Regions from separate parts of the Clostridium sartagoforme genome, predicted to be linked through region 1. Evidence: riboswitches for the same ligand, from Rfam matches in the RefSeq annotation. Region 1 holds a riboswitch; each other region holds the start of a gene.

Region 1 (7,886 bases):
TCAAAAATTCTAATATTCTTTTATTACCTATTCTACATGGAGTACATTTACCACATGACTCGTCTACACTAAATTCTAAATAAAACTTAGCAATATCAACCATACAATTATCTTCATCCATTACTATCATTCCACCTGATCCCATCATAGAACCTATCTCTGTTAAGGTATCATATTCTATAGGGAGGTCTAAATATTCAATTGGAATACACCCACCTGAAGGTCCTCCTGTTTGTATTGCTTTTAATTCTTTATCATCTATAATTCCTCCACCTATTTCATATACAATATCTCTTAATGGAATTCCCATAGGAACCTCCACAAGCCCAACATTATTAATATTTCCTGCTAAAGCAAAAACTTTAGTTCCTGTAGATTTCTCCGCTCCTATTGAGCTATACCATTCAGAACCTTTGTTAATTATTTGACTAACATTTGCGAAAGTTTCCACGTTATTAACACATGTAGGCCTTTGCCATAATCCCTTTTCAGAAGTTCTCGGTGGCTTCATAGTAGGCTCTCCTCTTAATCCTTCTATTGAGTGAATTAATGCTGTTGCTTCTCCACACACAAATGCTCCTGCTCCATATTTTATTTCTATATCAAATTTAAATCCTGTATTTAATATATTGTCTCCTAGCACACCTATTTCTCTTGCTTGCTTTAAAGCTATTTTCAGCCTTTGAACAGCTAGAGGATATTCCGCTCTTATATATATATAACCCTTACTTGATCCAATAGCATATCCACAAATAGCCATTGCTTCTAAAACTGAATTAGGGTCACCCTCTAATATTGCTCTATCCATAAATGCTCCTGGATCGCCTTCATCAGCATTACAGATTACATATTTTACATCACCTTTTGCTCTTCTTGCAGCTTCCCACTTTCTACCTGTTGGAAATCCTCCGCCTCCTCGGCCTCTAAGTCCTGATTCACTAATTTCCTTTATAACATCTTCTTGTGTCATAGTTGTTAATACTTTTCCTAACGCTGTATAAGCTCCTATCCCTAAAGCTTCTTCCATATTTTCTGGATCTATAACTCCACAGTTTTTTAGTGCTATTTTTACTTGCTTTTTATAAAAAGGAATATCTTCTTTTACTTTTATTCTTTCTTTTGTTTCTTTATCTTCATAAAGTAATCTCTCAACTACTCTTCCCTCTAAAATATGACTTTCTATTATTTCTTTAACGTCCTCTTCTGTTACCTTTATATAAAATACCTTATCTGGCATAATTTCTATTACTGGGCCTTTTGCACAAAATCCAAAGCATCCAGTCATTATTACTTTAATTTCATCTTTTAAATTTAGCCTATCTATTTCTTCATTGAAAGCTCTGCTAATATTATCAGCATTTGAAGCTTTACATCCTGGTCCTCCACAAATTAATATATGTCTTTCTTTTATTTCACCATTATTATATTTTTCAGGATTCTCTCTAACCTCTATATTCTTTTTAAATTCTTGAACTCTTTCTAATAAATCATTGTAATTATTTATTCTCTCCATATTAACCTTGCTCCCTTAGATTATTTATTAATTCATTTACTTGAGGTTTAGTAAAATATCCATAAACTTTATCATTTACAAGCACTACTGGTGCAATAGCACATGATCCGACACATCTTAAAGTATCTAAAGTAAATAATCCATCTTTGGTAGTTTCGCCTTCTTTTATGCCTAATATTTTTTTAAAATCCTCTAATATATCACAAGCTCCTCTTACAAAACAAGCAGTTCCTGTACATATACTTATTACATATTTGCCTTTTGGTTCGGTTGAAAAATAGGAATAAAATGTTACTACACCATATACTTTAGATGCTGGTATATTTAGCATAGAAGCAATATACTCCTGAACCTCTCTTCCTAAATATCCATATAAGCCTTGTGCATGATGAAGTACCGCAATCAAAGAACTTTCATCATCATTCCCATTCTGGATAAATAATTCTAACTCCTTAAATTTACCACATGTATTTCTCAAACTATCTCCCCCGTATCTTTTTCTTAATATTATAAATTTTCAAAATATTTTAATAATTAAATGGTATCATATTTCTATTTATTTTGAAATATGTAAAAATTTATATATTCACTTTATTTATTTAATATTATGTTCTATTATAATTTATACATAAAAATAAAAGAGTTATATTCTATATAATATTTATTAGAATATGACTCTTTTATGTATAATTTTTATTTTTGTTATTAAAATTTAATTATTAATTTATTCTTCTCCATAGATATTTAGTGAAAAACCAGATTTCAATGCTTCTTTAGCATATTCCTTTGCTCCAAATAATGATAAATCCTTATAGTTTCCACATTGAATTTCATTAGCTGCAGGTATTTCTGTTGCATTCAAAATTTCTTTTAATGAAAATTCCAATTCACTCTTTATTTCATAAGGTTCTATATCTCCCCAAATAGTCAAATAAAATCCTGTTCTACATCCCATTGGTGATAAATCTATTATTCCTTCTAATCTTCCTCTTAATTCATGAGCTAGAAGATGTTCTAATCCATGCATTGCTGCTGTACCAAAAGCTTCTTTGTTAGGTTGTAAAAATCTAATATCAAATTTAGTTACCTTATCTCCTTTTTCCCCTGTTAATAAACAACACTTTCTAATATAAGGAGCTTTAACTATTCTATGATCTAATTCAAAACTTTCTACCTTTTCCATATTTCATCCTCCATATAGATATTTAACTTTTTTATTTAGTATCATATATATATTAACTAATTTATTACTTTTTCACAATTATTAATAGTATCCAATATAGAAAATATATTTGTACTTATTCTCTTAGCAACATATGCATTATTCATTGTATATAAATGGACTCCATCAACACCACTTGATATTAAATCTATTATTTGCTCAATAGCATATGCGATTCCTGCATCTCTTAAGGCTTCTGGATTATATTCGTATTTATTCATTATTTTAATGAACTTTTTAGGTAGTTTAGCTCCACATAACGATACAATCCTTTTTATTTGTTTAGTATTAATAACAGGCATTATTCCTGCTTGTATTGGAATATCTATATTGTACTCATTAGTTTTATCTAAGAAATTATAAAAATACTCGTTATCAAAAAACAGTTGAGATATTAAATGCGTTGCTCCTGAATCTTGCTTTTTCTTCAAAATTTTAAATTCTGTATCTAAATCTACAGTATTTAAATGCCCTTCTGGATAACAAGCTCCCACTATATTAAAATCATTTCTTTTCTTAATGTGACTTATAAGATCACTTGCATAATTAAATTCACTAATTCCATCATAATTACTTGGAATATCTCCCCTTAATGCCAATATATTTTCTATTCCTGATTCCTTTAAATTATTTAGTATATAATCAACTTGAGTTTTAGTTGAATTTATACAAGTTAAATGCGCTAAAGCCTCTATACCATATTTCTTTTTTACTACTGAAGAAATTTCACATGTCATATTCTTTGATAAACTCCCACCTGCCCCATAAGTTACACTAATAAAATCTGGCTTTAAATCTTTTAATTCCTCTAAGGTATTGTAAATTATATCGATTTTTGATTCTTGCTTTGGTGGAAATATCTCAAAAGAAAAAACCACCTCTTTTTCATTAAATAAATTCTTAATATTCATATTTTCCCCCCATTTTATTGCTTAAATATTTTAACAAAAGCGCAAAACACTTTTTAAGTTCACAGTTTACAAGGCATAATTCACAGTTGTTTATTTAGTGAATACTTGATAAGAAGTAGTGAAAATTATAGGAATAATTCACCAAAATTAAGTTTTAAAAACTATTATAATTTTTTAGGCAATAAAAAATACCCAAAGATAACACTTGGGTATTAATATATTGCCTATAAATTACCCTTATCTAACAGGAATTAGCACCACACAATAGAAATATATAAATTAAAATCACTTATTACATTTCACCTTTGTAGGTTGCCGGGTTTCTCAGGGCCAGTCCCTCCACCACTCTTGATAAAGTCTTAGTATATTCTTTTTTATAATTATAAAGTATTTTATATCTTGTGTAAATAATACTATTAATTAAATATGGCTAATCTTTAGTTATCATCTTTAAACATAGCCATAATTATTTCATCATAATATCTTCCATTTCTATATATCTCTTTTTTTAATATTCCTTCTTCTTTAAATCCAACCTTCTTATAACATGCTATTGCTCTATTATTAAATGAAAATACATTAAGTTTTATTTTATTCATGTTAACTTCTTCAAAAATAAACTTGATTAGTACTTTTAGTGCATCACTTCCATATCCCTTGCCCCAATATTCTTTATCTCCAATCATTATTCCCACTACACAAGTTCTATTTTTTACATCACATTCATTAATACTGCATCCGCCTATATATTTTCCAGTTTTTAAATCCTCAATTGCAAAATCATAAGTAAAATCCGTATTTGCTTTTCTACTTCTTACCCACTCTTCTTCTTGCCATTTAGTCATAGGAAATGGGATTGCAGAGTCCATAAGTTTTTTTACTTCTTCATTATTTATATATACTGTTGCCTTTTCTATATCTTCTTCCTTATATGCTCTTAGTTTTACTAACTGACCACTATACATAATAAGCCCCCCCTTTTATATTAATTAGTTCAGAATGCACAATTCGCGGTTCACAGTTTTTTGGTAAAGTACACAGGTATCAAGAAACAAGTTGTGATGTAAATTGAGAACCAATCTATATAACAACTTGTATCCGTTAACTGTTACCTGTCCTATTACTGTTCCCTATAACATAGAAACACCCGTGCACTGAAATAAATATTAATTCTTAATTAAAAGTAATACTATCGAAATTATACTAAAAGCTAAGCTAACCATATTTATATATGTTACAACTTGCTTTGGAGTAAATCCCTTTGCTTCTAATCTATAATGTATTTGACTTCTATCTGCTTGATACACAGGTTTTCCATCTAAAAACCTTTTTATTATAACAAATATATTATCAAAAATAGGTATTGCAAGAGCTAAAATAGGTATAAATAAACTCATTAGAGTAGCTTGTTTAAAAGCTCCATCTAAAGCTATTATACTTAAGATAAACCCTAAAAAATTAGCTCCTGAATCTCCCATAAAAACCTTTGCTGGATATTTATTGTACATTAAAAAGCCCAGTGTTACTCCTGATACTATTAATGACATACTAATTGATTCACTTTGCTTTAATATTATGGCTGCTCCTGCAAAAGTTATAGATGATATCAAAGACAATCCCCCTGCTAAGCCATCCATACCATCAGACCAATTTATAACCGTTGTTACGCCAAAGATCCATGTCATAGTTAGTATAAATTGTAGTACTCCTGATAATTGTATGTAAATTCCTGTAAATGGATTTGTAAATCCTCTAAACACTATTCCAGATTTAAAAACTATAAATGCCGCTAATAATTGAATTATTAACCTTGGGTATATAGGGAACTCTTTTCCTCTAGTCTTAAAAGTATCATCTATTAAACCTATTGCTAATATTAATAAAGCACCTGCAAATATCCATAACTTTTCATCTATTGCTGTATATCTATTAATAAAAAAATATACTATAAAGAAGCTTATAAACATAGATAAGCCACCACAAAGTGGAATTTCTCTTCCATGCTTTTTTCTTTTAGTTGGTTTATCTGTAAAACTATATTTAAAAGATACTTTAATTAAAATTGGTGTTATTAAATATACTATCAAAAAAGATAATATAAAGGATATTGCATATATCATAATTTTCTCCTTGATTTCTCACGTCTATCATTCATTAAGTTACTAAAATTCATTACTTTATTATACTATTAATAGGCATATTTATCAATTACAAAACTGTTACGTTTATTATGTAATTAAACAACATATAATGTAGCTTATATATGTAAACAAAATTAAGGAGATGTTTTCACATCTCCTTAATTTCTTGCTTCTATCATATCTTTAACTTTCATAAGTCTAGTTAAAGCTCCTCTTTCATTTTCATCCAGCTTCATTCTTATATATTTTATAGTTTCTTGTAATGAAGGAATGGTCATATATTCAAGAGCATTAACCCTTCTTCTTGTCTTTTCTATTTCATCTGCCATAAGCTGAGTTGATTTTTCTACTTCTGCAAGTTCTAATAACTTTGGTAATATTTTATATAGCTTAGCTATTGAATCATCTAATTCAGATGATGTACTTGCAAAACCGTATGGAAATATACTTCCTTCATCTCCCTCAAGCTGTCTATGGAATTTCATCTCTGGAACATTAACACTCATTATATTTTTAGTTCCTACTTCAACAGATATACTCTCTTTTGGATAAGCTACTGCTTCTTCTAAAAATTCTGAGCTCATAACAGCTCTAGCCATAACAAAATCTTTAAGAGAACCTTGTAATTCTTCTTCTACAGATTTTCTTAATTCATTATTGTATTTGACAAGATTAACGAATTGCCTCATAAGCTCATCTTGTTTATCCTTTAAAAGTTTATGTCCTCTTGTAGCTGTAGCTAATCTTTTTTTCAGCTTAGACATCTCCATTCTAGTAGGATTTACATTTAATCTTGCCATGGCTATTCTTCATCTCCCTTTGGCATATACTTTTCTAAGTATTCATCTCTTATTCTCTTAAGTTCTGTTCTTGGAAGTATTTTTAGAAGCTTCCATCCTAATTGTAAAGTTTCTTCTATACTTCTATTCGTTGTAAAGCCTTGAGATACATATTGCTCCTCAAATGCTTCTGCAAACTTAGCATATTGCTTATCTACATCTGATAAAGCTGATTCACCTAAAATTACTGATAACTCTTTTGCCTGCTTACCTTGTGCATAAGCTGAGAATAATTGGTTCATTGTATCAGCATGATCTTCTCTAGTTTTGTTCTTACCAATACCTTTATCTTTAAGTCTTGAAAGTGATGGTAATACATCTATAGGAGGCATAATTCCTTTCTTGTATAACTCTCTTGAAAGAATTATTTGTCCTTCTGTAATATATCCAGTTAAGTCTGGAATTGGATGAGTTTTATCTTCTTCCGGCATTGTTAAAATAGGAATTTGAGTTATGGAACCCTCTTTTCCTCTAAGTCTACCTGCTCTTTCATATAAAGTTGAAAGGTCAGTATATAAATATCCTGGATATCCTCTTCTACCTGGAACTTCTTTTCTAGCAGCTGAAACTTCTCTTAATGCTTCTGCGTAATTTGTTATATCAGTCATAATAACTAATACGTGCATTCCTTTTTCATAAGCTAAGAATTCAGCTGTAGTAAGTGCCATTCTTGGAGTTGCTATTCTTTCTATAGCTGGATCTGATGCAAGATTCATAAATAATACAGAATTATCTATAGCGCCTGTTTTATTAAATTCATCTACGAAGAACTGAGATTCTTCAAAAGTAATACCAATAGCAGCAAATACAACTGCAAAGTTAGAATCTGAATTTAAAACTTTCGCTTGTCTTGCTATTTGTGCAGCCAATTGTGCATGAGGAAGTCCTGAAGCTGAGAACACAGGTAACTTTTGTCCTCTAACTAAAGTATTAAGTCCATCAATAGCTGAAATCCCAGTTTGAATAAATTCTGATGGATAATCTCTTGATACTGGATTTATAGCTTCACCATTAATATCAACTCTTTTTTCAGCTATTATTCTTGGCCCATTGTCAATTGGATTTCCCATTCCATCAAATATTCTTCCAAGCATATCTTTAGAAACTCCTAATTCTAGAGGTTTACCTAAAAATCGTGCCTTTGTTTCCTTTAAATTAATCCCTGTAGATCCTTCAAATAATTGAACCATAGCCTTGGTTCCATTTATTTCAAGAACTTTTCCTCTTCTCTTTTCTCCTGTTTGAAGTTCTACTTCAACT
Region 2 (7,886 bases), on a different contig from region 1:
CTTGAAGATTCTTTATTACAGGCTCCCATTGATCTGTATTTTCACCAACTACTCCTACCTTAACTACTTTATTCTTTCCATCTGTATTCTCTGTCTTTGCCCCTTGGCATCCTGCCAATGATAAAAGTAATGTTCCTGATATTATAATATTTAATAATTTTCTTGTTTTCATATTTTAACGCCCCTTTTAATTTATTTCTTATTGCTTAATTTTAATGTGTTGTTTTTTTTATTATTATATTTCCTGCCCCTTGAATTATATTTACTAAAATAAGTAGGATTATAACAGTTACAAAAGTTATATCTACTTGATATCTTTGATATCCATATCTAATTGCTAAATCTCCAAGACCACCTCCTCCCACTGAACCTGCCATAGCTGTTAATCCAACTAAGCTTACAAAAGTTATTGTTGTAGCCCTTACGATGTTTGGTACACCTTCTTTTAAATATACTCTAAAAATTATTTCAAATGGTGATGATCCCATTGCTTCAGCAGCTTCTATTATCCCCTTATCAGTTTCAGATAAAGCACTTTCTATTTGCCTTGCAAAAAATGGTATTGTTCCTAAAACTAATGGTACAAAGGAACCTTTTGTTCCTATAGCTGTTCCTACTATGGCCCTAGTTAATGGTATAACAGCTGCTAATAATATAATAAATGGTATTGATCTAGTTATATTTATTACTTTTTCTAAAACAAAATATACTGGTTTATTTTCTAATATATTTCCTTCTCTCGTTACTACTAATATGACTCCTAAAATAATTCCTATAACAAATGATATAAGGCCTGCTACTAAAATCATAATTAGTGTTTCTCCTGTAGCCTTGAATATATCTGGTATCTTTGTTATTACATTAGGCAGTAATTTTTGCACTAAGCCTTCCATCTTTAATCACCTCAACTTCTACATTATTTTCTTGTAAATAACTTATAACATTATTAATCTTGGCTTCTTCACCTCTTATTATTACAACAAGTCCCCCCAGCGGAGATTCTTGAATTATTTCTATATTCCCAAATATTATATTGGTATCTACATTAAATTCTCTGGATACTATTGAAATTATTGGCTCTGTTGTACTGTTTTCTATATATTTTAATTTTAAAATTTTTTCATTTTCTTTAATATCTACAACTGAAGATTTATTTTCTATCAAATCATATATATTGCTTAGTGAAGATGTACTATCTATAAAGTTTTTTGTAACTTTTTCTTTAGGCTCTGAGAATATTTTAAATATACTTCCTTCCTCAACTACCTTACCATTTTCCATAACTGCTGCCCTTGTACATATTTCTTTAACAACTTGCATTTCATGAGTTATTATTACTATTGTTATTCCAAACTTTTTATTTACTTCTTTTAAAAGTTTTAATATAGACTTTGTGGTTTGTGGATCTAAGGCACTAGTTGCTTCATCACAAAGCAAAACCTTTGGATCATTTGCTAAAGCTCTTGCAATTCCAACCCTTTGTTTTTGTCCTCCACTTAATTGAGATGGATAAGAATCTGCCTTGTCATCAAGTTCAACAAGTTTTAATAAATCTTTAACTTTATTTTTTATCTCTTCTTTTGAGTAACTACTCCCTTTAAGTGGATAAGCTATATTTTCAAATACTGTTCTAGATTTCATCAAATTAAAATGCTGAAATATCATTCCTATCTTTTTTCTTTCTTCTCTAAGTTCCTTATTTGATAAAGTACTTAAATCTTTCCCATCTATAACTACTTGTCCATTAGTTGGTTTTTCTAAAAAGTTTATACATCTAACTAATGTTGATTTTCCTGCTCCACTAAATCCTATAATTCCATAAATTTCACCTTTATTAATATTTAGTGTTACATCCTTAACTGCTTCTATTTTATTAGCTTTTGATTCATAGGTTTTGTGTAAATTTTTTAATATAATCATATTTTCCCTCCTTTTGCCCCAAAAAAGTGGACACATATAATTTTGTTTGTTTTGTTTCTTAGCTTCAAGTAATCACATTACTCAAATTTTAAACTATTCATAATTTCCTAAGGAATAAAAAAAACTGCTTTCCTAAAAATAAGAAAGCAGTGTATTATACACATATATATTTTTCTCATTCTTATCTTTCAGATGCAATTACATCTGCAGGATTTAGCACCTTAAACTATAAAAGCTTATAATTATAACTAATATAATTATAATATAATTCAGGTTGCCAGACTTCATAGGGCCAGTCCCTCCGTCTTTCTTGATAAAAACTTATTTAATTTTTGTTCTTGTTTCGTATTATATCCCTATATATTTTTCATGTCAATAGTTTTATTTCTTTTTTTAGATAATTAATCTAGTAAATAATTTTATTTTGAATTCAATATTGCTTCAATCATTTCGATTTCCCTGCCACTAAAAACTAAATTATTTATTATATTTTTATTGTCTATTATTTGCTCTGGCTTACTAGCTCCAATAAGAACTGTTGTAACCAAATCATCTCTTAATACCCAAGCTAAAGCCATTTGTGCTAAACTTTGATTTCTACTTTCTGCTATTTTGTTTAATTCCATTAGCTTATTAATTTTTTCAGTAGTTATATCTTTTTCATTTAAAAATCTACTACTTATTTTTTTAGCCCTTGAATCTTCTGGAATTCCCTTAAGATATTTATTAGTCAATACTCCTTGAGCTAAAGGTGAAAATGCTATTGATCCTATTCCTTCTTCTCTATGAACTTCATGCAAGCCTTCAACTTCACTCCAACGATTAAACATACTGTAGCTAAATTGATGAATAAGGCATGGAGTCTTGTTTTCCTTTAATATTTTAGAAGCTTCTTTTAATTCTTTAGGATGATAATTTGATAATCCTACATATAGTGCTTTTCCTTGTTTAACTATATCAGTTAAAGCTGACATTGTTTCTTCTAAAGGTGTATTTGGATCTGGTCTATGATGGTAAAATATATCAACATAATCTAAACTCATTCTTTTTAAACTTTGGTCTAAGCTTGAAATCAAGTATTTTCTTGAACCACCATTACCATAAGGACCAGGCCACATATCATAACCTGCTTTAGTAGATATTATCATTTCATCTCTATAACTACTAAGATTATTTTTTAATATTCTACCAAAATTTTCTTCAGCAGATCCATATATAGGTCCATAGTTGTTTGCTAAATCAAAATGTGTTATTCCATTATTAAAAGCTTCAAATATGATTGCCTTTTGATTTTCCATAGGGTCTACCGATCCAAAATTATGCCATAATCCTAAAGCCACTCTTGGCAGCAATAATCCGCTACTCCCACATCTAATATATTTCATCTTTTTATATCTGTCTTCGTTTACACTGTGCATATTTTCACTCCTCATTTCAATATTATAAAATTTTATTTTTTATTATTAGATTTAGCTTTTACATTGTTTTTCCATTCATAGTTACGCCCTTATTTAATATAATTATATCTCTTCGATTTCTTTTTTTATATATTTTTTATATTAGTTTTTCAAATACTAAGTTATTATCAGAAAAGTTTCTCTTTGTACACAATAAAAAATAAGCCCCAACTAATAATTAAATTAGCAAAGGGCTTCTTTAAAATCATATTTTATTTACCTCTTTAGTCTTTAAGCTGTTTATAATATATAACTAATCCACTTCCGAGAATTCATCTTTACCTACTCCACAAAGAGGACAAAGCCAATCTTCTGGCACATCTGCAAATGCAGTTCCTGCTTCTACCCCATTATCTGGATCCCCTACTTCTGGATCATATATATACCCACATACATCACATATAAAACTTTTCATAATAATTCCTCCATATTTAATATATTAAATTTATAATATTGAACTTATATAATCTGCTGCTCTTTCTACATCTTTTTCTGATTCTTCATTAAGGGAGAATCTAACTCTTACAGGGAATTTAGTATCAATCATACCTGTTGATTTTATTATTGAAGATGTGTTTAAAACATTAGCATTAGTTTCATTTAAATAATCTTGAATTATTTCTATTGGTTCCCCACTCCATCCAAAGGATCCAAATGCACAAGCTACCTTGCCTTCTAAGTTTATATCCTTTAATTTCTTTAATACATTTTCAATTGAACCTATTAAATCACCATATTTTGTTGATGTACCAAATAATATTGCATCTGAACTTTTAATAGCTTCTAATATTTCTTCTTCATCAGTCTTATCTGGATTTAATACTAATACTTCAATATCTTCTGCTTCAAATTCTTTTTTAAATTTGTCTGCAATTCCCTTTGTTGAATTTCTCATTGTTGTATAAACTATTGTGGCTTTTTTACCTTTTTTAGTTTCTTTACTCTTTTCATCATATATAGAAATATATTTTTCAATATTTTCATCTAGTATATATCCATGAGAAGGCGCTATTATATCTATATCAAGCTCTTTAACTGCTGAAATCATTGGTCTTACATACTTTTTATGTGGTGACATTATTAAATCGTAATATACAGTAAAAGCTTCTGTTATATCTGTATTTGCCTTGCTTGAAAGATATTCCTTAGCTTTTAAATGTGTACTAAATATATCACAAGGGAATAATACCTTATCTTCCTTACAGTAAGTTATCATAGTTTCTTCTGTGTGAAGATATGGAGTCATTTTAAATAATAAGGTTTTTCCTCCAATATCAAGGGTATCTCCATCACCTACAACTAAAAATCTTTTTTCTTCAATTTTATATAATTCTTTTAAGTGATAAACAGCTTTTTCACTACAAACTACAGTTGCATTAACAGCTTGTCTTGCAAGTCCTCCCAAAGCACCTGAATGGTCTGGTTCTGTATGATTTATAACTATATATTCTATATCCTTTAAATCAATAATTGATTTTAAATTTTCTACATATTCTCTTGTGTATATTAAATCTACTGTATCTATTACTGTTGGTTTTTCTGTTTTTAATAAATAACTGTTATAAGTTGTACCATCTAATACTAATCTATGAAATGGAACATCTCTATCATCTATAATTCCAACTCCATAAATATCATTTTTAATTTTGAATTCTTTTCCCATTTCTATTCCTCCTAAATTTATAGTGTTTTATAAATTATATATGTCTGTTTTTCATATCAATCTTTACACTATTTCTATCTTTACTAGCTTTTAAGTAAATTCTATATTTTTATTATAAGAATTCACCTTGGAACTTTATGTGATTAGAATCAAAATTTATATTATTATATATTAACATTATTTTCATGTTATTCTATTAAAAATCCTGCTCCTTTAAGCCCAGCATCATCTCCAATTTTTGCTACTCTTATATCTACCTTGTCTTTATTTATTACCTTTTCTTTAACCTTTTCTTTAACCTTTTCTATTATTATTTCAATAAGTGATTGGTTATATAAAATTACAGAGCCTCCTAAAACTATAACTTCAGGGTCAACAACTGATATTATATTTGAAATTCCCTTTGATAAATTTTCACATAATTCATCAACTAAAACTTTTATTTCTTCATTATTATTTTTATATAATTCAAAAACTTCTGGTGTTTCTATACTTCTTCCAAGAACTTCACTTGCTTTTCTTGCAATATTTGGTCCACTACATTGTCCTTCAAGCCCACCTTGAACTAAACCTGAATGACTATATTTATCTTCATTTATTATCAAATTGCATATTTCTCCTGCAAAGCTATTTGCACCATTTACTATCTTATTATTTATTATTAAAGCTCCACCAACACCTGTTGATGCAGTGATATAAAATACACTTTCAGCTCCTTTTGCACATCCTATCATTGCTTCTGCAAGTCCAGCAACATTTGCATCGTTGTTTACCTTGGTTTTCAACTCAGTTTTACTTTCTATATACTTTTTTACATTGAAATTATCCCATCCAATTAAATTAGGAGCCTTAAGTATTGTTCCTGTTTTAATATTAAGTGGCCCAGGACTTCCAACCCCTATTCCCTTTATACCTTTACTCTTCCAATTAATATTTATGTAATTTATTATTTTATCTAAATTATACTCTGGACCCTTACTTACTTCATTTTTTATTTTGATCTTATCTAATATATTTCTTTCTTCATCTAATAATGCTGCTCTAATATTGGTTCCACCTATATCAATTCCAACTATATACTTCATTTTCAACCCTCTTTATTTTCCAATTTTTTGGACCTCAGGGGTCCAAAAAATTGGACCCCTGAGGTAAATAAAATTTATTTTAATTTAACTTTAAATGTCTTTATTTCAAAAGGATTTATTGTAAAGTTAATGCTATTTGCATCTACATTTGCAGCTTCTAGATCTTTTTCTAGTAAATTACACTCTGTAGCATTTACTATATCATTTAAGAATGTTAATTTTGCATTTGTCTTTTTGTTATGGAATTCATACATTCTAACTATTAAGGCATCAGTATCTTCTGCTTTCTTTATAACTTCTATAATTATATTTTCTTTATTTACTTTAGCTAAGCTTAATTCACTTGGTAACTTACCTAAGTGTTCTTCTTCAACTTTAGCAAATAAAGGAACATTTAACTCATAAGCTTGGTTTACAGTCTTTGCTTCTTTCCAAGTTCCAGTATGTGTGTATATTGAATATGTGAAGAAGTGCTCTTCTTTATCTGCATCTGGATTTGGATCACATGATGATTTTAATAATGTTAATCTCATGTTTCCATCCTTTATATCGTGACCATATTTAGAATCATTTAATAATGAAACTCCAAAATCTCCTTCTGATAAATCTGCCCATTTATGTCCACAAACCTCAAAAGCTGCTACATCCCAAGATGTATTGTTATGAGTTGGTCTAGTTACATTTCCATATTGAATTTCATAAGTTGCTTCTTTAGCATTTATTTCTATTGGGAATGCTGCCTTTACTAACACATCTTTTTCCTTCCAATCAGCATAAGTATTAAAATCTATTCTTGGAATATCATTATAAATGTATATCTTTTGAATTATTGTTGATTCAAGGAACTTTCTTTCTATTCTTAAGGTACTTCTTATTGGTCCTTTTTCTATAACTTCTATGCTTTGAACATCATCTATTTTCCACATTTTTTCTTTATAGAAAATATCTATATCCCAGTTATCAAAACACATAGGCTTATCTTCAAATGCTTGAAGTTCATTAGCTATTTCTCCATCTTTTAATATTTCTCTATTAGCTTCTTTATTTATAAAGGATGTTATTTGTCCTTTGTTATCAAATTTTATTTTGAAGAATTTATTTTCTGCATAAGAATCAGTTAATTCTATAACCTCATTTGTTGTTTTAGTAGCTTCAACTATTTCAAATGATTTATATCCATTAGCTGGGATTCCTTTAGCAAAGAATATAGCCTTATTGTCCTCTATTCTTTGACATATTATTTCTTCTCTATTTGAATTTAACACTGCTGGATTTTTTATATCACTTGGTACTTCAAACATTGCAATATCATCTCTATCAAAGCCTAATGTGTTAGTTACTATAACACTTCTTTTAGCTAAGTTAATATTATTTGCTACATTATTTATTCCATCATCTATTAATGTATTAACATTATTTAATAACTCTTTATACTCAATCTTTGTGACATCATAAACTTCTTTAATTGATGAGCCTGGAATAATATCATGGAATTGATTTAATAAAATTGTTTCCCATGAATTATTTATATTTTCTTGAGGATATTTCTCTCCAAGTAACATAGATAATGAATTTACTTTTTCTGCTGCAGTATATAAGTTTTCGCACTTTCTATTATCTCTCTTATTTCTTGCCATTGAAGTATATGTTCCTCTATGATATTCAAGATATAATTCTCCAACCCACTTTGGCAGTTTTTTATTTTCTCCAACCTTTTCTTCTAATCTCTTGAAATAATCTAAAGATGTACCCATTTTAACT
Region 3 (7,886 bases), on a different contig from region 1:
GCTGTCATAAAGCCTATTCCTGATATTTCATCAGAAAGTATATATGGATTTTCTAAAATTATCGCCTTTGAATCAACCCCAAATTTCTTATATATTTTTATACATTGATTAGTTGTCATTCCATGTCCTTGAAAGTATATTACTATATCTTTCAAATCTTTTTGCTCCATATAAGATTCGTAAATTATCTTGAACTTTTTTTCCCCGATTCCTTCAATTTCTTGTAGTCTTTCAATATGATTCTCTAATATATCTAAAGTTTCCTCTTTAAATCTATCAACAATTTTCTTTGCTGTTATAGGCCCTATACCATGGATTATTCCTGTACTTAAATATCTCTTAATTCCATCTATTGAATTAGGTAGTATTTCCTCATATTCATCTATATTAAATTGGCGCCCAAATTGTTTATGAAGAACCCATTGTCCTTTTAATTTAACACTTTGCCCTTCTTTCAAAAAAGGAACGATTCCAACTGCATTAATGCAGTCCTTATCAACTCTTATTTTCGATACAACATATCCTGTATCTTCACTTTTGAATACAATAGATTCTACTACTCCATTTAGAAATTCCATGCTATCTCTCCAAATCTTTTTTGATAATATTTTAATTTTTACAATTTTATTATATAATTATATCATATATAAATCGTAATGAAGACTATACAACTATACATTTGTTTAATCCAAATTATATTTTTATGATATAATTGAATACATAATATAGTAATTAAATTCAAGCAAATAATTTTTTAATATTATACTTTGGAGGTGCTAATATGATAATTAAAAATTGTAATATAATATTTATTGATAAAATAGAAAAAGGGTCTGTTTTAATTGAGGACGGGAAAATTAAAGAAATAAATCCGAAATTTTCAGATGATAGTGAAGTAATAGATGCAGATGGGTTATATTTATCTCCAGGATTTATAGATGTTCATATTCATGGTGCTGGAGGCTATGATACAATGGATGGTACATTTGAAGCTATTAATGAAATTTCCAAAACTATAGTTAAACATGGAACTACTTCCTTTACACCTACTACTATGACTGTATCCGTAGATGATATAAGAAAATCAATGTCTGTTATAAAAGATGCTAAAGAAAATGGTACTGATGGCGCTATCGTTTTAGGTGCACATCTTGAAGGTCCATTTATTAGTCCAAAAGCTATAGGGGCTCAAAACCCTAACTTCTTAATTCCACCAACAATAGAAAACTTTAATGCTATGGTAGGAGATGCTGAAGATGCCGTCGTATCTATAACAATTGCTCCTGAAGTTCCTGGTGCTAAAGAATTAATAAAAGAATTATCAAGAAAGGGAATAGTTTGTTCTATAGGACATACAAAAGCGACTTATAATGAAGCTATGGAAGGAATTAAATGTGGTTGCTGTCATTCAACTCATTTATTTAATGCAATGACACCATTTGCTCATAGAGAACCTGGAGTTGTAGGTGCTATATTTGATAGTGAGATAACTACTGAAACAATTTCTGATGGTATTCATATATCTTATCCATCTCTTAGAATTGCTTATAATCAAAAAACTACAGATAAGGTTTTACTGGTTACTGATGCAATGATGGCATGTGCTATGCCTGATGGTATGTATGCGTTAGGTGGTCAAGATGTTATTGTTAAAGATGGTGCTGCAAGACTTCTAAGCGGAAGTTTAGCTGGTTCAATATTAACTTTAGATAAAGCTGTTAAAAATGTATATCAGAATGTTGGCCTTTCTTTGAACGAAGCTGTAAAAATGGCAACTTTCAATGCTGCTAGACATTGTAAGGTTGAAGATAAAAAGGGTCTTGTTAAAGAAGGATATGATGCTGATCTAGTATTATTTGATGAAGATATAAATATAAAAAAAGTAATTGTTGGTGGAAGAACAGTTCATTCAGCTTAATATAGTTCACAGTGTACAGTACACAATTTACAGCTGAATGTAACTTTTCATCCCATCTGAAAAGCAAAGAGCCTAATTAGTATATTTCTAATTAGGCTCTAATTTTATTTTTAGATTTTTAGCTAAGCTGAAAATCATCCAAAACTGTGCACTGTGAACTTTAACCTATTCACTGACTAAAGTAGTTTCTTTATTTCTTCTACCTTATTTAATTGTTCCCATGGTAAATTTAAATCATTTCTACCAAAGTGTCCATAAGCAGCTGTTTGTTTATATATTGGTCTTCTTAATTCTAAATCTCTTATTATAGCTCCTGGTCTTAAATCAAATACCTTTTCAGCTATTGAAATGATTTCTTCTTCTGATTTCTTTCCAGTTCCAAATGTATCTATTTCTATTGATACTGGTTTAGCTACTCCAATAGCATAAGCTAATTGAATTTCTAATTTATCTGCAACTCCTGCTGCAACTAAGTTCTTAGCAACCCATCTTGCTGCATATGCTGCTGATCTATCAACCTTAGTTGGATCTTTTCCAGAGAATGCTCCACCACCATGTCTTCCATATCCACCATATGTATCAACGATTATTTTTCTTCCTGTTAAACCACTATCTCCTTGTGGGCCTCCAACAACAAATCTTCCAGTTGGATTTATATAATATTTAGTATTATCATCTAACAATTCTGATGGAACTACAGCTTTAATCACATGTTCCATTAAATCTTTTCTTATTTGTTCTTGAGATACATCTTCACCATGTTGTGTTGATATTACTATTGCATCTATTCTTACAACTTTATTATCATCATATTCAACTGTAACTTGAGTTTTTCCATCTGGTCTTAAGTATGGTAAAGTACCATTTTTTCTAACTTCTGATAATCTTCTTGATAACCTATGAGCCATAGCTATTGGTAATGGCATATATTCTTCAGTTTCATTTGTTGCAAAACCAAACATCATACCTTGGTCCCCAGCACCAACTGCTTCAACTTCGTCCTTTTGGCCTGACTTTGACTCTAAAGCTTCATCAACACCCATAGCTATATCACCTGATTGCTCATCTATTGATGTTAAAACTGAGCATGTATCACAGTCAAAACCATACTTAGCTCTATCATATCCTATTTCCCTTACAGTTTCTCTTACTAATTTAGGGATATCAACATAACAATTGGTTGATATTTCTCCCATAACTAGTACCATTCCTGTTGTAACTGCAGTTTCGCAAGCAACTCTTGCTGTTGGATCTTTAGCTAAAATACTATCTAATACTGCATCTGATATTTGGTCGCATATTTTATCTGGATGTCCTTCTGTAACTGATTCTGATGTAAATAATCTTTTCATTTTATTTCTCCTTTCATTTTATTTGATATTAATTCTAAACTAAAATTATTTATAAAAAAAAATCTCTTCGATAAGAAGAGATAATAAAAATCATAATCTTTCTTATCTTGCAAATTACTTTGCAGGAATTGGCACCACACTCAAACTTAATGAAGTAGGTTGCCGGGTTTCATCGGGCCCTTTTCCCTCCGCCTCTCTGGATAAGAACTAATATCAAATTTTACTTTTCAGATTATAGCATCTTTAATACTAATAGTCAACTATAAAACCTAAAAATTATTCATGTTTATTGTATTATTTTGTCGAATATTACTTAAATTAAAAAATAAAAAAGACAAAATATTGTCTTTTTTATTTTACTATATAAATTACTATTTTAGAAATTTATACTTTTAAGAATATTTTCGAAAACCGGCTTTGCTTCTTCATATTTAGATTGCGTAGACCATGCAGTAAATTGATAAAAAACATCTTCATGTTCAATACATGTAATTAAAAACTTAGCTTTAATTTTATTTACTGAGCCTGACAGCTCAAATTGCCTTGCAGAAATATTATTACCGATTATTGACTCATTAATCATTGAAACATCTGCACCTTCAACAGTTGTTTTCATGTTTTCCATTATGATTGTAGCATAGTCATCAACAGTAAACTCGTCTTCAAAATCCTCAGAAGTTTCTTCAATAACAATCATATACTGCTCTTTTGCCTCAAGACTCATTTGAATAGTTGCCACATCATTTAGACTTGCTTCCTTCCAAGATTCTGGGAAACTCATAGAAATATTAGAAAGATTAGACTTTATCGTCTGAACACTTTCAATGTCATTGCTCTTAGCTTGTTCTAAACCTTCCTTAACACCTTCTGCAAATGTGCTACACCCAGTAAACAAGAAAAATGTCAAAACCAATGTTGATATGGATATTAATAACCTTTTCATAAAGACCTCCTTAATTTTATATAAATTAACCCATTAAATTTTATTAAGTGGTAGTCCCACTATTTAACAAATAAAAAAATATCGGTCAAACACTTTTTCATTAAATTGGTGTTTGACCGATAATAACTTTGGTGGGGGAGGACGGATTCGAACCATCGAAACGAAACGTAACAGATTTACAGTCTGCCCCCTTTGGCCACTCGGGAACTCCCCCATATTGGAGCTGGCAATAGGAATCGAACCTACAACCTGCTGATTACAAGTCAGCTGCTCTACCGTTGAGCCATGCCAGCATATTTAATTAATAAAATATCTAATTCTCTTCTTTCAGCAGATGGAATTTCACACTAAATTCAGTTATTACTACTCTCTACTTCATCAAGTGTTCAATACCAAAATGGTGGAAACAACAGGGATCGAACCTGTGACCCTCTGCTTGTAAGGCAGATGCTCTCCCAGCTGAGCTATGCTTCCACGTTAAATTTCAAAAATTATTTATAAAATGGTGGGGGAGGACGGATTCGAACCATCGAAACGAAACGTAACAGATTTACAGTCTGCCCCCTTTGGCCACTCGGGAACTCCCCCATTTTATGGAGCTGGCAATAGGAATCGAACCTACAACCTGCTGATTACAAGTCAGCTGCTCTACCGTTGAGCCATGCCAGCACATTATATACTAAATAAATTTTAAAATGGTGGGGGAGGACGGATTCGAACCATCGAAACGAAACGTAACAGATTTACAGTCTGCCCCCTTTGGCCACTCGGGAACTCCCCCATTAAAATTTATTCATTTATCAGTTAAGTAAACCTTGCCGCCTTAACTGACAATGATTAGTATATATTTATTATATCTTAATTTCAAGTGTAATTTCTACGCATTTAGAGAATTTATATCTATTATAATCTATTTTTCTCCTATTTTCTTTAATTTAATACTAATATCTTTTTTTCTTATCATTTCTTTATAATATTAAATTTCAATTTTCTCTTTCATTTATGTATAACTTTATGTCTATATCAATTTTCACATTACATTTATGAATACCTTTATATTTCTACTTCTAACTCTTCTAAATTAATATATTCATTCATTATATTTTTAAAGACTTCATACTCTGAATTTGATGTCCTCTTCTTTACTAATAAAATTCCATTTTTTAAATTTATTTTATCTTCACTATTAGAAAAGTATTCATTTATTTGTATTATGTCTACTACAGATAAGTTTTTAAGTATTTTATTTATTTCTTCTCTTTTAGTTTTTTCTAATCCATTAAATAAATTATTATTAATGGTTCCATTTTTTATTAAAGTTACTTCTTTTTTATTAATTTCTTTATCATTATTTATTTCTTTATCTTCTAGAGCTTTTTCATCACTCAAAACTTTTTCATTCGCATTTGACTTTTCCATATCTATTTTATTTTCTGTATTTATATCTATAGAATTTCTACTTATAGTTTCTTCACTTTTTAGAGGTTCCCATATTAATAGAAAGTACACCGGTATACTAGCACCTATTAAAATAGTAGTAATGTAAATAAGAATCTTTTTCAAATTTATTCATCTCCTTTTATTTAATTAATTTCCTTTTTATGTTTTTTTATACATTTAATTATAATTATCTTCTTATAGACATATATTTGTATAATCGGGGGTGAATTTTTAGTGAAGCATAAAGTATTATATAACAAATTTAATTCTCATATTGAAATAGCAAACCATATTAAAGGCTATATTAGGAACAATACTATAATAGTTTGTATAGGTACTGATAAATGTATTGGTGATTGTTTAGGTCCTATGGTAGGAACATTTTTAAAAGAAAGACGATTCCCTCTTCCTGTCTATGGAACCATAGAATCTCCAATTCACGCTTTAAATATAAATAGACGATTAGGAGAAATTAATAAAATGCATCCTAATTCATTAATTATAGGAATTGATGCTTGTTTAGGCGAGGTTAATTCTATTGGTGAAATACATACCAGAGATTATCCAATCCATCCCGGAAAAGGTGTAGGTAAAAGCTTACCAGATGTTGGTACAGCTTCAATAATTGGAATTATAGATTCAAGTGAAAACGCTGAATTTTTTACTTCTAGAAGTATTCGTCTTCATTTAGTTATGGAAATGGCAAGAATCATATCATCTGCAATCATTTACGCATATAATATTTCTTATAAATAAAAGGGAGTACAAGTACTCCCTTTTATTTATAAGAAATATTATCTATACTATGTATTTACTCAACTAGAGTTATTTCGCCATCTAATGAACCATATTCTATCTTATCTAAATATCCTAAAACCTTACCTGTACCTTCTGCAACTGCTTCTACAGAATTATTAGCTACCTCAACACTAACACCAGTTTCATGCTCTATTAACTTATCTAATCCATCTAATAAAGCTCCTCCACCAGTCATTAAAATACCTCTCTCTATTATATCAGCCGCAAGTTCAGGTGGTGTTTTTTCCAATACAAATTTAACACTATCAACAATTAAAGATACTGACTCCTTTAAAGCATAAACTATTTCTTCTGTTGAAATAGAAATTTCATCTGGTAATCCTGTAATTAAATTTCTTCCTTTCATATTAGAAGTTAAGTTCCTTGAACCCTTAAATGCTGATCCTATAGTTACTTTTAATTCTTCTGCTGTTTTCTCACCTATCATTATCTTGTACTTATTTCTTACGTACTTTATTATAGCATCGTCAAAAGAATCCCCAGCTACCTTTATAGATGATCTTACTACAACTCCCCCTAACGATATTACAGCTATATCAGTAGTTCCACCACCAATATCTACTACCATAGATCCAGTAGGTCTAGTTATATCTAAACCTGCACCTATTGCTGCTGCTAAAGGTTCTTCTATCAAATGTACTTTTTTTGCTCCAGAATTTCTTGCAGCATCAATAACTGCTCTTTTTTCCACTTCTGTGGCTTGTGACGGAACGCATACCATTACTTTAGGAGCTGTAATCTTACTCTTCCCATATGCTTTTTTAATAAACTCTTTTAACATTTTTTCTGTTATATCATAATCTGATATAACTCCATCTCTTAATGGTCTGACCGCAACTATGTTACCTGGAGTTCTTCCAATCATTCTTCTTGCTTCTTCTCCAACCGCAAGTATTTTATTGTTATTTTTGTTTATTGCTACAACTGATGGCTCTTTTAATATTATACCTTTACCTTTAGCATAAACTAAAACAGTTGCTGTTCCTAAGTCTATTCCTAAATCGCTCCTATTTCTCCAAAACCACATTCCTTACTCACTCCTACTCTATCACAATATATATTATTACAAATCGCTCTTATTTTACATTTTTCGATTGCTCTATTTCTTATTATATATGGAATATGGTAATCCTTCAATATATTTGTATCAATTTTGTAATCAATTACTACTCTGCTGTTTTATATTTCATCTTAGTGGCTTTTCCGCCTCTGATATGTCTTTCTGCCTTATTCAGCTCTAATATTGAATGAGTTTGTTCTGCAATTACTGGATTTATCTTAGGTAATCTTTCAGTCATATCTTTATGAATAGTGCTTTTACTTACGCCAAATACCTTAGCAGTTTTTCTGATTGTATCTTTTGAATCTATAATATATTTTGCTACTTCTAAAACTCTTTCTTCTATATAATCTT
Region 4 (7,886 bases), on a different contig from region 1:
ACGATTAGATGGATATTCAAAAAGCATTCTAGATTTATATAAAGTAAACAAAAATGATACTATAATGGTTGTTTCTAATTCAGGAAGAAATAATGTACCTGTTGAAATGTGTTTATATTCAAAGGAAATAGGAGCAAGTGTTATTGCATTAACATCTCTTAAACATTCTACTAAAGTTGAATCAAGACATAAGTCAGGAAAAAATATGTATCAAATAGCAGATGTAGTAATAGATAATTGCGCTGAAAAAGGTGACGCTGCATTTTATGTAGAAGGATTTGATGTACCTATAGGAGCAACTTCAGATGCAACAGGTATAGCAATAGCTCAAGCTATAATAGCAGCTGTTATTGATAAATTAGTAAAGGCAGGAATAGAACCACCAGTATTTAAAAGTTCCAATTTAGATGGAGCAGATGAGTATAATAATGAATTATTCAATAGATATTATTAATATTTAAGATAAGTATTATATAGATTATATTATATTTGAACTAATGTTTAATAATATGCTATATTAATATAAAACATAGGCAAAAGATATAGAATTATATTAATTTAAAAGCAGGTGACTAGATAATGAAAGAATCAGGAAAGCCTATTTATAAAGAAATTATTGATTATATAAAGAATGAAATAAAAGATGGAAGGTATGAAAAAGGAGAAATTATTCCTACAGAAGAGGAATTCTGTACTCTTTTTAATACAAGTCGTATGACAGTAAGAAGGGCTATTGATGATTTAGTTAGTAAGGGGATGTTAACTCGTATAAGGGGTAAAGGAACTTTTGTGGCTAAGTTCAATATTGAAAAAACAATGAACTCTGTTTCTAAGGGATGGAGCGAAACAATGGAAGCTTTAGGTTTTAAAACTTCCTCAAAAATTTTAATGTTTGATAAAGTTAAAGCTGATAATTATATTGCAGATAATTTAAAAATACCTGTAAATAGTGAAGTTTACGTTTTGGAAAGATTAAGGTATGCAGATAATAATCCAGTAGTAATAGAAAAAATATTTATATCATCTGATAGGTTTCCTGATCTCGATCAATATGTTCTTGAGAATGAATCAGTTTATAATGTATTGAGAAAAAAATATAATATTAAGATAAATCATTCTTATCAAAAATTAAAAGCAGTAGAATTATTAGGAGAAAAAGCTAAATTCTTTTCAGATACAGGAAAAGCAATTGTCATTGAGATAATTACCACAAATTATGATCAATATTCTAAACCTATAGAATTTGGTATAGATTATGTAAATAGTGAGGTTTATTCTTTAAGATATGTAATTAAGGAATAAAGATATTATTTCAAATTACGGATGAATTTAATTTTTAAATTTAAGAATTTTTACAAAATAGAAAAAGGCTATACTTCTGACTAAGCTAAATTACATTAAATAAGTGTGATTTATTAGTTAGAAGGATAGCCTTATTATATTAAGGATTTTTATATTAACCATAAAATTAAATATATAATTATTCAAGATTAATAAAAAGAAAATTGATACTACTAGAAACTTAGTTATAATTATATTAAAGGGAGGTCTGAATATGGATATAGGAATATTAGGCTATGGCGGAGTAGCTAAAGCTTTAATAAAATTATTACAAGATAAAAAAGATACATTAAAATCTATGAATTTAGATATAAAAATAAAATATATAATAAAAAGTGATGGTGGAATTTACAATAATAATGGAATAGATATTGAAGAAATTATAAAAAATAATTTTAATTTAAAAACATATAAAGATAAGTTTGATGAAAATATAAATATAAATACTATTATAAAAAATAAAGATATAGATACTTTAGTAGAACTAACAAACACTAATATAGAGACAGGCGAACCAGGATTAACTCATATAAAATTAGCACTAGAAAATTCTATTAATGTAGTAACAGGAAATAAAGGACCAATACTATTACAATATAAAAATCTAAAAAATTTGGCGAATAGAAATAAAGTTAACCTTGGTATAGGATGTACAACGGGAGGTGCACTTCCATCCATAAATGTTGGTACTTTTGATTTAGCTGGAGCAGAGATACTAGCAATTGAAGGGATATTAAATGGAACAAGCAATTATATTTTAAGTGAAATGTATGAAAATGAAATTGAATATGGTGAAGCTTTAAATAAGGCAATAGGCTTTGGAATTGCAGAAGCAAACTATAATTTAGATGTACAAGGTTATGATACCGCATCAAAAATATTAATATTAGCAAATGCTATTATGAATTCTGATTTAAGTATTAAAGATATTGATATAAAGGGAATAGATTTATTAGATAAGAATTTAATAATGAATGAAAAAAAGAGAGGTAATAAAATTAAGTTAATAGGAAAAGTATATAAAGAAGGTAGTCAAATAAAAGCATATGTAAGACCAGAAGTAATATGTAAAAGTCATCCTTTATACTGTGTAGATGATAAAAATAAAGGTGTATTTTATAGTACCGATACATTAGGGGATATTAGTGTAATAGGTGGTGCATCAGGAACAATGAATGCAGCAGCATCTATATTGAGAGACATTATAAATATAAATTGCGAATATAAAGGCTACGATAAATAGATATGTTTCATAAGCTAAATAGCTATGAAAAGAAGTATTAAGCTCGCTATATGCTTATTTACCTTCGCCAACTTATATTAAGAATTTAAATTAAGAATGAATTAAGTTATTGGTAAAAAATAATTGGTGAGGGACATTAAAATTTAGTTGAGTTTAGCAGACTATAATTAAGCTTGTTCCATGTTCACTATAAAATCAAAATAACTGTGAACTGTGCCTTGTATGCTGTCAACTATATAACTTGCTTAGTAATTTAAAACCATGGCAACTTTAGGTTGACAAAAAGCAAATAGTAATTGGTAGTATAATACACTTGTATAGGGTATTTTTTTTATAGAGGTGATAAAAATGAAATTTTCAGAAAAGTTACAGTCCTTGAGAAAGGGAAAAGGATTATCGCAAGAAAAGTTAGCGGAATTATTAGATGTATCTAGACAAGCGGTTTCTAAGTGGGAGTCTGGTCAAACCTATCCTGAAATAGAAAAGTTAATAGTATTATGTGATTTGTTTGAAATAACATTAGATGAGCTAGTAAGAGATAGAGATAGTATGGTTAATGATACAGTTATTAAAGAAATTAATCTAGAAGATAAAAGTAGTAATGAATATGAAGAAAAAGACGAAAATAAAGAAACTGGTGAAAATAAAGAATTAGATGAAAATGAAGAAAAGGATGAATTGATAATATTAGGAGGGTTTATCGCTGGAACAGCAATTGGATTACTTACAAATAATTTAATGTTAGGAACAGTCGTAGCCTTTTTAGGATTAGGATTATCATATATTATAAAAGGAATTAAAATTTAGATGGCATAAGTTGCAATAGATATTTTTAGGAGAATAATATGAAAAAAGAAGAGAAAAAGATTTTAAGAAATAAAATATTATCAATAAGAGATTCACTAAATAGGAATGAAAAAGAAATAATGGATAATGAAATATTTAATAAGTTAAAAAATACGGAGTTATATAAGAATGCTAGAAACATATTTATTTATATTAGTTTTAGTAATGAAATAAATACAATAAATATAATAAAAAAAGCTTTAGAAGATAAAAAGGATGTTTTTATTCCTAAAATATATAAAACTAATAAATCAATGAAAGCAATAAAGTTAAACTCCTTTGATGATTTAAAGAAAAATTCAATGGGAATATTAGAGCCAATAGATGATTCTAAATATATTGAAAAAGAAAATATAGATTTAATAGTAGTACCAGGAGTTGTTTTTGATAAAGATTGCAATAGAATAGGCTATGGGGGAGGATATTACGATAGATATTTAAAGGATATAGCTTATAAAGTTAATAAAGTTGTCTTAGCTTATGATCTTCAAGTAATTGATAAAATAGAAAGTGAAGAACATGATATTAAAGTAGATTATATAATAACTAATAGTAAAATTATAAAAAATTACCAATAATGGTTGAAAAGTATAAAAATGTAGTGTATTATAAAATATAATTAAATAAATAAAGACTTTATTAAGAATGGTGGAGGGACTGGCCCTATGAAACCTAGCAACCTACTAAATTATGAAGATATTTTGTAAATTAGTGTGGTGCTAAATCCTGCAAGCTATGGCTTGGCAAATAAGGTATTTCATTAAACTTTTTAATGAATAATTTAGTATTTTAGGTTGCTTCTTATTTTGAAGTAACTTTTTTTATTTTATTAAAAAATAATATCTAAAAGTATAAGCAATAAGCAATTATATTAAAAAGGGGGCTTTTAATATGACAAATCAATGGAAAAAAGGGACAATATGCATTCAAGGAGGGTATGCACCAAAGGCTGGAGAGCCAAGGGTATTACCAATATTTCAAACAGCGACATATAAATATGATGATCCTGATCAATTAGAAAAGTTATTTAATTTGGGGGCTGAAGGACATCTATATAGCAGAATATCAAATCCAACAGTGGGAGCATTGGAAGAAAAGTTTGCTAAACTGCAAGGTGGTATTGGGGCAGTAGCTACCTCATCAGGACAAGCAGCTTTATTATATGCAATATTAAATATATGCAGCGCTGGAGATCATGTTATATCATCAGCGAGTTTATATGGGGGAACTGTCAACTTATTTACAGTAAATCTTAAAAAAATGGGAATAGATGTTACTTTTGTAGATCCAGAAGCAAGCCAAGAAGAAATACTTTCATGTGCAAAGGATAATACTAAAGTAATATATGGAGAAACAATAGGAAATCCAGGATTAGATATATTAGATTTTGATAAATTTGCAGATGTTTCAAAAAGGTTAGAAATTCCATTTATAGTAGATAACACAGTGGGAACGCCATACTTATGTAATCCATTTGAACATGGAGCTAATGTAGTAGTACATTCCACAACAAAATATGCAGATGGTCATGCTCAAAGTATTGGTGGAATAGTAGTTGATGGTGGAAATTTTAACTGGGCAAATGGAAAATTTAAAGATTTCACAGAACCAGATGCAAGTTATCATGGGTTAAGGTATGTAGAAAGCTTTGGAAATGCAGCATATATAACAAAATTAAGAGTTACATTAGGACGAGATTTAGGGGCGTGCCAAAGTCCCTTTAATGCTTATTTAACTAACTTAGGGCTAGAAACTCTTCATTTAAGAATGGAAAGACATTCACAAAATGCTTTAGATTTAGCAAAATGGTTAGAAAAACATCCTAAAATAAGATGGGTTAATTATCCATATATTGAAACGAGCTCTCAATATGATAAAGCAAAAAAATATTTAAAAGGTGGAGGAAGTGGATTATTAACTTTTGGAATAAATGGCGGTATAGAGGATGCAAAAAGGTTTGCAAAATCATTAAATTTAGTAGCATTAGTAGTAACATTAGGTGATGTAAGAAGCTGCCTTTTACATCCAGCAACAACTACTCATAGTCAATTATCTGAAAAAGAACAGATAGCAAGTGGAGTAACTCCTGATTTGATGAGAGTATCAATTGGAGTAGAAGATATAAGAGATATAATCTCAGACTTTGAACAAGCATTAGAATCAATATAGAGAATTTTATAAAGCTACTATTCTATATACATTATGTAGAATAGTAGCTTTTTTTTCAAATTTAATATTATTGAGAGTATTCAAATAGGCAGATAAGCTTATTTACAGCAATAAGTATATATTTTAAGACTTTGATGAATATAAATAGGGTAGAAATCCATGAATACTTGATAAACATGAGTAAAAGTTGTAACATATTAATAAGTAAAAATTAAGTCGATATATATGATGAATAAAATTTAATTCATTATTATAAAAATAGAGAACATTCTATTTGTAAAGGAGGAGTAGTAGCAATGAATATTTTAATCGGAATCTTAATACCTTTTGTAGGTACGTCTTTAGGTGCTGCTTGTGTATATTTAATGAAGAAAGAAATGAATAAAAAAGTTAATAAAATACTTCTTGGATTTGCATCAGGAGTTATGATAGCAGCATCAGTATGGTCATTAATTATTCCTTCAATAGATATCTCTAAAGACATGGGAAAATTATCATTTATTCCAGCTGCTGTTGGAATACTTGTCGGTATTATGTTTTTATATTCTTTAGATAAAATCATTCCACATATACATGTTGATGGTAAGAATGAAGAGGGATCAAAAAACTATAAATTAAGTAAAACTACAAAACTGGTATTATCAGTAGTAATTCATAATATTCCAGAAGGAATGGCTATAGGAATTGTTTTTGCAGCAGTTATGAATGAAGGTGGAGCAATAACTATTGCATCGGCTCTCGCTCTTTCTATAGGAATAGCAATTCAAAACTTCCCAGAGGGGGCAATAATATCAATGCCTATTAGAAGTGAAGGATTAAGCAAAAATAAAGCTTTTCTTTATGGAGCTTTATCTGGAATAGTAGAACCTATAGCAGCAGTAATAACTATAATATTTTCTAGTGTTGTTTCACCAATTATGCCATATCTTCTTTCTTTTGCGGCAGGAGCCATGATTTTTGTTGTAGTTGAAGAATTAATACCAGAAGCTGCAGAAGATAATTTTTCAGATATTAGTGCAATAGCTTTTTCTATAGGATTTGTAATTATGATGATTTTAGATGTAGCACTATCATAATTAAATAAATTAATTTACATTAGCATAAGGAGTGTTTTTATGTTTAATAAAGAAGAATTTCAAATTCTTAATGAAGCATTAAAGTTATATGAAGAAAAGACTACAAAGCAATTAGAATCTAGTGTTAATAATAAGGAAAAAATGGTTTCTTATAATAGAAAGCAAAAGAAAATATGGTTACTTCAAAATAAGATGAAAAAGCTTATTGAAGAAAATAAATAGAAGTCTTTTCATAAATATAATTTAATGTTAAAAGGAGATTAATATGACCGAGAAAGAAAAGATGTTAAAAGGTGATTGGTATGTGTCTTTAGGGGATGAGTTGTTTAATGATAGACAGCATGCAAATGAAGTTATGTTTGAATATAATTCATTACACCCAAAAGAAATAGAAAAAAGAATGAATTTGCTTAGGGGATTATTTGGACATACGCCTGAAGAGTTCTATATAGAACAACCATTTAGATGTGCTTATGGATATAATATACATTGGGGCGAAAAATCCTTTGCAAATTATAATTGCACAATATTAGATTGTGGAAAAGTTACTATAGGAAAAAATGTTATGATTGGGCCTAATGTAAACATATTTACAGCTAATCATGCACTTTCAGTTGAAGAGAGAATGAAAGATTTAGAGTATGCAGATCCGGTAGAGATATGTGATGGGGTTTGGATAGGTGGTGGGACTACTATTAATCCAGGGGTAAGAATAGGAAAAAACTCGGTTATTGGGTCAGGAAGTGTTGTAACTAAGAGCATTCCAGGTAATGTATTAGCTGCGGGTAACCCTTGTAGAGTAATAAGAACTTTAGATAAATAGCCAAAGAATAGTTTTGCAAGATGATGATAGTTTCTGAGAGTTATAATTTAATAGAAGTAATGAAAAAAGAAGGCATTTGAAATTAATCAAATACCTTCTTTTTTATTACTTTTCTTTATTAGCTATTTCTAATATTAATCTATTTTTTAATTCGGAAACTTGAAGAGCACCTTCTTCTCCATTTTTTCTACTTCTTACTGAAGCCTCATTATTCGCAGCTTCTTTTTCACCAACAACTAATATATAAGGTATTCTTTCAAGTCTAGCTTCTCTAATCTTATAACCAATTTTTTCAGCTCTATAATCCCCATTTATTCTTATGCCTGCGTTTTTGAAATCTTTAACTATTGATTCAGCATAATCATTATATTTATCTGATATAGGAAGT

What was found. A riboswitch is a leader RNA that binds a small molecule or an ion and turns the genes downstream of it on or off. The one in region 1 is predicted to bind S-adenosylmethionine.
Region 2: linked by a shared signal. The riboswitch ahead of ABDZ60_RS04975 (methionine ABC transporter ATP-binding protein) and the one ahead of metF (methylenetetrahydrofolate reductase [NAD(P)H]) in region 1 are both predicted to bind S-adenosylmethionine.
Region 3: linked by a shared signal. The riboswitch ahead of metK (methionine adenosyltransferase) and the one ahead of metF (methylenetetrahydrofolate reductase [NAD(P)H]) in region 1 are both predicted to bind S-adenosylmethionine.
Region 4: linked by a shared signal. The riboswitch ahead of ABDZ60_RS04040 (O-acetylhomoserine aminocarboxypropyltransferase/cysteine synthase family protein) and the one ahead of metF (methylenetetrahydrofolate reductase [NAD(P)H]) in region 1 are both predicted to bind S-adenosylmethionine.

Annotation. Positions count from the first base shown of each region.
Region 1 covers NZ_BAAACH010000037.1:185,947-193,832, forward strand. Annotated here, with positions in the region: gene ABDZ60_RS14825 (NADH-ubiquinone oxidoreductase-F iron-sulfur binding region domain-containing protein) at 1-1,513, opposite strand, end outside; gene ABDZ60_RS14830 (NADH-quinone oxidoreductase subunit NuoE family protein) at 1,515-1,991, opposite strand; gene ABDZ60_RS14835 (S-ribosylhomocysteine lyase) at 2,238-2,696, opposite strand; gene metF (methylenetetrahydrofolate reductase [NAD(P)H]) at 2,753-3,646, opposite strand; SAM riboswitch class I at 3,881-4,004, opposite strand; gene ABDZ60_RS14845 (GNAT family N-acetyltransferase) at 4,084-4,611, opposite strand; gene ABDZ60_RS14850 (MraY family glycosyltransferase) at 4,813-5,766, opposite strand; gene ABDZ60_RS14855 (V-type ATP synthase subunit D) at 5,946-6,587, opposite strand; gene ABDZ60_RS14860 (V-type ATP synthase subunit B) at 6,590-7,886, opposite strand, start outside.
Region 2 covers NZ_BAAACH010000011.1:296,269-304,154, reverse strand. Annotated here, with positions in the region: gene ABDZ60_RS04985 (MetQ/NlpA family ABC transporter substrate-binding protein) at 1-172, opposite strand, end outside; gene ABDZ60_RS04980 (methionine ABC transporter permease) at 213-893, opposite strand; gene ABDZ60_RS04975 (methionine ABC transporter ATP-binding protein) at 862-1,920, opposite strand; SAM riboswitch class I at 2,099-2,240, opposite strand; gene mgrA (L-glyceraldehyde 3-phosphate reductase) at 2,340-3,338, opposite strand; gene rd (rubredoxin) at 3,631-3,792, opposite strand; gene ABDZ60_RS04960 (FprA family A-type flavoprotein) at 3,823-5,040, opposite strand; gene ABDZ60_RS04955 (ROK family protein) at 5,229-6,125, opposite strand; gene ABDZ60_RS04950 (alpha-mannosidase) at 6,200-7,886, opposite strand, start outside.
Region 3 covers NZ_BAAACH010000022.1:85,317-93,202, forward strand. Annotated here, with positions in the region: gene recD2 (SF1B family DNA helicase RecD2) at 1-578, opposite strand, end outside; gene nagA (N-acetylglucosamine-6-phosphate deacetylase) at 782-1,918, shown strand; gene metK (methionine adenosyltransferase) at 2,095-3,270, opposite strand; SAM riboswitch class I at 3,370-3,477, opposite strand; gene ABDZ60_RS10565 (DcrB/PsbP domain-containing protein) at 3,647-4,213, opposite strand; tRNA gene ABDZ60_RS10570 (tRNA-Tyr) at 4,343-4,427, opposite strand; tRNA gene ABDZ60_RS10575 (tRNA-Thr) at 4,432-4,506, opposite strand; tRNA gene ABDZ60_RS10580 (tRNA-Val) at 4,612-4,687, opposite strand; tRNA gene ABDZ60_RS10585 (tRNA-Tyr) at 4,717-4,801, opposite strand; tRNA gene ABDZ60_RS10590 (tRNA-Thr) at 4,808-4,882, opposite strand; tRNA gene ABDZ60_RS10595 (tRNA-Tyr) at 4,910-4,994, opposite strand; gene ABDZ60_RS10600 (hypothetical protein) at 5,267-5,776, opposite strand; gene yyaC (spore protease YyaC) at 5,888-6,409, shown strand; gene mreB (rod shape-determining protein MreB) at 6,465-7,499, opposite strand; gene spoIIID (sporulation transcriptional regulator SpoIIID) at 7,639-7,886, opposite strand, start outside.
Region 4 covers NZ_BAAACH010000011.1:57,202-65,087, forward strand. Annotated here, with positions in the region: gene ABDZ60_RS04015 (SIS domain-containing protein) at 1-454, shown strand, start outside; gene ABDZ60_RS04020 (GntR family transcriptional regulator) at 580-1,302, shown strand; gene ABDZ60_RS04025 (homoserine dehydrogenase) at 1,556-2,584, shown strand; gene ABDZ60_RS04030 (helix-turn-helix domain-containing protein) at 2,933-3,391, shown strand; gene ABDZ60_RS04035 (5-formyltetrahydrofolate cyclo-ligase) at 3,430-4,008, shown strand; SAM riboswitch class I at 4,064-4,184, shown strand; gene ABDZ60_RS04040 (O-acetylhomoserine aminocarboxypropyltransferase/cysteine synthase family protein) at 4,322-5,599, shown strand; gene ABDZ60_RS04045 (ZIP family metal transporter) at 5,896-6,675, shown strand; gene ABDZ60_RS04050 (hypothetical protein) at 6,715-6,897, shown strand; gene ABDZ60_RS04055 (sugar O-acetyltransferase) at 6,941-7,498, shown strand; gene thrS (threonine--tRNA ligase) at 7,604-7,886, opposite strand, start outside.